Chroococcidiopsis sp. TS-821: one gene and its partner. The protein of the gene in region 1 interacts with the protein of each later gene in a pairwise test. Links are inferred from orthologs where the notes say so. Each region holds a gene or a part of one and is shown on either strand. Other genes may lie near its edges.

Region 1 (3,004 bases):
TTAGAAACTTATAAAAATTGGTATGGAACTGAACGCAGCGATCGCCAAATTGCAGCGAAAGCAGTTTATGGCTTACCGGAACTGTACCGCGATCGCATTGCTAATAGCCAATTGATCGGCTGTCCTGGGTGCTATCCCACTGCGAGTTTACTAGCACTTGCTCCTCTACTCAAGCAAGGGTTAATTGTACCTGAGACTGCGATTATTGACGCGAAATCAGGAACTTCGGGCGGCGGACGTCAAGCAAAAACAGGGTTATTACTCGCCGAAGCCGATAATTCGTTAGCAGCATACGGTGTCGCCCGTCACCGTCATATCCCAGAAATCGAGCAAATTTGCAGCGATTTAGCTGGTCATGAAGTGATGGTACAGTTTACCCCGCATCTGATTCCGATGGTACGCGGCATTTTGGCAACAGTGTACGCAACATTACGCGACCCTGGGTTAGTCCGCGACGACTTGATTACGATCTTCAAAGCCTTTTACCGCAACTGTCCTTGGGTGACGATTTGCAATAGCGGCGTGTATCCGCAAACCAAATGGGCGTGTGGTAGTAATTTATGTTACATCGGCATCGAAGTTGACCAACGCACAGGTAGAGCGATCGTCATGTCCGCGATTGATAACTTGATTAAAGGTCAAGCTGGACAAGCGATTCAGTGCCTAAACATCATGATGGGCTGGGAAGAAACGCTAGGACTACCAAAACTCGCGTTTTATCCTTGAAGAGGAAGGGGTGAGTGGAAGGGTGATGAGTTTTGAGTTATATAGAAAACACTATATTTTCCTCTGCGTCCTCTGCTCCCCTGCCCGCGCCAGTCGCCTCAACGGGGGAAACCCCTGCACGGCACAGGCTCCTCTGCTCCCCTGCTATAATTTATTTCGGTCCCATACCTACTGCACCTGCATAAACGGCGCGATCGCCAAGTTCGTCTTCGATGCGGAGGAGTCGGTTATATTTGGCAACGCGTTCGCTGCGACAAAGAGAACCTGTTTTAATTTGACCGGCGCGAGTAGCGACAGCTAAATCGGCGATTGTTGTATCCTCCGTTTCTCCTGAACGATGACTAATTACCGATCGCAAGCCATTGCGCGTTGCTAAGTCGATTGTTTCTAAAGTTTCAGTCAAGGAACCAATTTGATTGAGTTTAATCAAAATCGCGTTACCAGCTTTTTGTTCGATACCTTTTTGTAAGCGCGTGGGATTCGTCACAAATAAGTCATCGCCGACTAACTGAATGCGATCGCCTATTTTCTGTGTCAACAATTGCCAATGTTGCCAATCGTCTTCGTGCAAACCATCTTCAATCGATACAATTGGATATTGCGTGGCTAATTGAGCAAGATAATCAACTAACTCGGTTGGTGTATGAACGGCGCCGTCGTAAACGTATTGCCCATCTTTGTAAAACTCACTTGCAGCAACATCAAGTGCTAAAGCAACTTGTTCGCCAGGTTTGTAACCGGCTTTTTCAATTGCTGCTATCAATAGTTCCAGCGCGACCTGATTTGACTCTAAGTTAGGTGCAAAGCCACCTTCATCACCCACACCTGTTAGTAAACCCTTATCGTCTAGAACTTTGCTCAACGTCGCAAACACTTCAGCACCCCAGCGCAAGGCTTCTCGAAAAGAAGGCGCACCGATTGGCACAATCATAAATTCTTGAAAATCGACGTTATTAGCCGCGTGCGCACCACCGTTAATCACGTTCATCAGAGGTACAGGAAGTAAATTAGCTAAAGGACCTCCCAAATAACGATACAACGGCAAGCCCAAAGATTCAGCACCCGCTTTGGCAGTTGCCAGCGACACGGCGAGAATCGCATTTGCACCAAGATTTGCTTTATTCGGCGAACCATCCAAGGAGATCATCGTGCGATCGATAACTTCTTGGTTCAAGGCGTCCAAATCCATTAACTCTGGGGTAATTTTCTCCTTCACATTTTCGACAGCTTTTAGTACCCCTTTACCGCCATAGCGACTTTTATCATCATCGCGTAGTTCATGAGCTTCAAAAGTTCCCGTTGAAGCACCACTAGGAACTTGTGCAATTCCAACAACGCCACTGAGTAAGCGAACTTCAGCTTCTATTGTCGGACGTCCCCGCGAATCAAGAATTTCACGGGCAGTAATATTTTCAATTGCAGTTTCTAACGTGTCAATCATCCTCTCTGGCACCTCGAATTAATTATGGGTAATAGGTAGTGGGTAATAGCTCTAAGATTTCAATAACCAATTCCCGATCGCCAATGACCAACCAATTACCAACTTTGTCAATTTATTGATGCTACGGTCAAGTTTGATAGTTAGGATAGGGGTTTAGATCACTTTTTTGGGTTGCGAGATCGGACTTTGGCGATCAGTTCTATCCTCCTAGCTTGCGCTGCATTTGTTGTATCACTCCTCTAGACGTGCTAGCTGCGCTCTTTACAATGAAAAAAGGACATCAGGAGTTTGTCATGAGATTACTACACACAATGTTACGCGTCGGGAATTTGGAAGAATCGCTGAAATTTTACTGTGATATTTTAGGCATGAAACTACTGCGGAAAAAAGATTATCCTGGCGGCGAGTTTACGCTAGCATTTGTCGGTTACGGCGACGAATCAGACCACACCGTCTTGGAGCTGACTTATAACTGGGGTACGGATAAATACGACTTAGGCGATGCTTATGGTCATATTGCCATTGGTGTTGACGATATTTATGGTACTTGTGAGGAAATTAAAGATCGTGGCGGTAAAGTTGTCCGCGAACCAGGACCAATGAAACACGGTTCTACAGTGATTGCTTTTGTAGAAGATCCCAACGGGTATAAAGTAGAGCTTATTCAACTGGGTACTCAAGGAACTACAGAACAAGCAGAACAACCGCAGTTAGTATCTCAGTAGTACTTCGCCATGCCAAAGTGGTGGACTGCTTGGTACTGGTTAACTGGAATGACAAGTTGGGCGGTGTTGAGCCAAACTGTGCCAGTTAGCGCTAACCCTGTGCCGCTGGTAC
Region 2 (2,803 bases), on another replicon or contig:
AAATTAAAGTGAATTTTATGCAGAGATTTCGTAAAGTTCTGACAGCGCTAACATTGGTGTTAGTTCTTACGATGTCTGTTGCTTGCAGCAGCGCAGTTAATGCAAAAGCCCCAAGAACAAGTTTACCACCAGCTGCAGATACAACAGGAAACTATGCATTGTTAGAGCGTGGCAATACTTCCGCAGGACAAGACTTTGGTAACTGGGTAGTCCAGACAGGGAGAGGATTAATCCAAGACGCCTACGTACGCGACCAAAACAAGTTGGGTGTTGTGATTACGCCCCAAGTGCGCCCTAACGAAGTAAGACCTTTAGCAAAATCACTGCTCCAAGGATTTCATCGGACTTTCCCTAATCAAGATTTAACAGTTTTGATGTACGCTCCTGATAAAAAACTGATTCTGACCGCTCAATACGATATGCAGTCAAATCAAATCAAATATCAATAATGCGGTAGATGAATCAACGATAGCTTGAGCAATCGGACAATTAGCTGCAAGAAACAAGTTGAAAGCACAACACGCCACAGCGCAAATTAAGCAAGGAGAGGAAAATGTATAACAGCGAGCAATACAAACGCCAAATAATGAATGACTTGGCGCAAGGCGATACCGAAACAATGGAAGAAGTATCCACAAACGAGCGCCAATACGAAAATTTCGATGATTTTGCACAACGCTCGTCGCACGCAGAACGCCGTCAACTGTTTGGACGTTCTTTGCACCCCGATCGCATTCCTCCTAGCCAAATGGAGCCAGAATTGCAAAAAGCGATCGCGCAAATTAAGCCCAATGAAAGAGACGATGTCGCCCGCGCGTTTTTCAAGCACCTTAAAGGAAGAGGGCTAAGCGATCGTCAACTCGAACAACAACTAGCTTTATCAACGCACAATCCTAATAAAATGACTGCGGATGATGTGAGTAAGCTTGCGACCTTTGTTTACCACAATCATCCTGACATCTTCCAAGAAGTCATGGCGGAGCAACCAGCTATTATCAAATTCCTCAGCAATCCGATCGTTGCTGCTGTCCTTGGAATTGCTGCGGCTAAATGGTTAGGTAGTCAACGTAAATAACTAGCGTCGTACCTATTTCTTCCCAATAGCTAAAAAGAGAGTAGATTTTAAACCACAATCTGCTCTCTTTCTTTTGTCTATTTTGTCAAAATAATCAACTTAAACTGTTGCTAATTCTGGAGTAGGACGCTTGCTGTTCCGAATACCTTCGATCGCTTCAGCGTAATCTTTAGCATTAAATACCGCAGAGCCAGCAACGATCGCATTCGCACCCGCTTCAATCACTTGCCAAGTATTATTAGCCTTTAAGCCACCATCAACTTCAATCCAAGGGTCGAGACCGCGCTCGTCGAGCATTTGACGTAGTTTGCGAATTTTAGGCAATACAGCAGGGATAAAACTTTGACCGCCAAAGCCAGGGTTGACGCTCATGATCAAAATCATGTCACAAAGCTCTAGCACGTATTCAATTAACTCTAGTGGAGAACTAGGATTTAAAACAACACCGGCTTTTTTGCCCAACTCTCTAATTTGACCGAGCGTGCGGTGCAAGTGCGGTGAAGCATTGTGTTCAGCATGAACGTAAATGTGGTCGGCTCCAGCCTTCGCAAAATCTTCAACGTATTTTTCTGGTTCCACAATCATCAAGTGGACATCTAATGGCTTTTGAGTAACAGGACGAATCGCTTCTACGATTAATGGACCAATCGTGATATTGGGAACAAACCGTCCATCCATCACATCAACATGAATCCAGTCGGCTCCTGCTGCATCTACTGCCCGAATTTCGTCACCTAGACGTGAAAAATCTGCTGATAGTATAGACGGAGCAACTACAATAGGCTTTTTGCTGGCTTGGGTCATGCTAATCGTTCTCCTGCTTCCTCGATTGTATGCATTTTAACAAAATCTTTAGTATTAAACGTGCGATCGCGAAAACTTCTCATAGCAATATTGCACTGCTTATAAAACAAAATTTCTTATCAATTTATGCAACGGCTTAGAAGACTCGCTACAAAATAAAGAAGTGAGGAGCAAGATTTTATAAATCGAGTCAGCAGTAGTTAATTATAATTTTTTGCCCAAAAGTGAGTAGATTTAGAAATCAATGGTAAGAAAACTTGTCTGGCTAGTAGGAGGGCTAAGCGCTTCCTGTATCAGTCTTCCTGTCTTCGCATTAGAAACCACCTCAGTAGGAGAAGCAGGAATTAATGCGTTACGATTACACAGTGCGCCTTACAACCTAATTGGTCGGAAAATCGGTATTGGTCAAGTAGAAATTGGACGTCCTGGACAATTTGGCTTAGATAAAGCTGTAGTGCGTAACCAACGCATGAGTTTAGCAGGTGTATTTTTGCGCAATCAGCCAGCGAAACCTAACACGAATATCGACCCACACGCGCAAAACGTTGCAAGTGTGATGATTAGTAACGATAAAGCCGTACGGGGTGTCGCACCAGGAGCGCGACTTTATTCAACTGCGGTTGGTTCGCTGAGAACAGGTGGTCAGCCAGAAGAATGCTTATCTACACAACATATTGCACAGCAAAACGGCGGTGATGTGCGCGCCATTAACTTTAGCTTCGGCGAGACGTTAGAGCGCGATCCGCGACCCAACGCACTTTTAGATGGTCAAGCTTTGCTAACGCAATGTATCGATTGGTCTGCTCGCGTTCATAATGTGCTGTATGTCATTGCCGGTAATCAAGGTAAAGGCGGAATTCCCATCCCTACGGATAACTTTAATGGTATTAACGTTGCGTTTACAACTCGCAGGCAAGGAATCTT

The links. The genes of interacting proteins can lie anywhere in the genome.
Region 2: the proteins of eno (region 1) and rpe interact in binary tests that used the Escherichia coli proteins (3 or more experiments, as listed by UniProt). The link is inferred for Chroococcidiopsis sp. TS-821 from one-to-one orthologs.

What each region holds. Positions count from the first base shown.
Region 1 is NZ_MVDI01000012.1:4,560-7,563, reverse strand. What follows is about bases 23-2,959. They hold eno (phosphopyruvate hydratase), read right to left. Parts: upstream 2,168-2,959; coding sequence 878-2,167; downstream 23-877. Other genes in these bases: B1A85_RS20575 (iron uptake porin), read left to right, coding at 2,902-2,959; gloA (lactoylglutathione lyase), read left to right, coding at 2,461-2,892; argC (N-acetyl-gamma-glutamyl-phosphate reductase), read left to right, coding at 23-726. In the rest of the region: more of argC, read left to right, coding at 1-22; more of B1A85_RS20575, read left to right, coding at 2,960-3,004. UniProt on the Escherichia coli protein: Catalyzes the reversible conversion of 2-phosphoglycerate (2-PG) into phosphoenolpyruvate (PEP). It is essential for the degradation of carbohydrates via glycolysis.
Region 2 is NZ_MVDI01000013.1:92,320-95,122, forward strand. The notes cover bases 28-2,763. They hold rpe (ribulose-phosphate 3-epimerase), read right to left. Parts: upstream 1,880-2,763; coding sequence 1,175-1,879; downstream 28-1,174. Other genes in these bases: B1A85_RS21565 (hypothetical protein), read left to right, coding at 28-449; B1A85_RS21570 (hypothetical protein), read left to right, coding at 554-1,075; B1A85_RS21580 (S8 family serine peptidase), read left to right, coding at 2,124-2,763. Also shown: more of B1A85_RS21565, read left to right, coding at 9-27; more of B1A85_RS21580, read left to right, coding at 2,764-2,803. UniProt on the Escherichia coli protein: Catalyzes the reversible epimerization of D-ribulose 5-phosphate to D-xylulose 5-phosphate.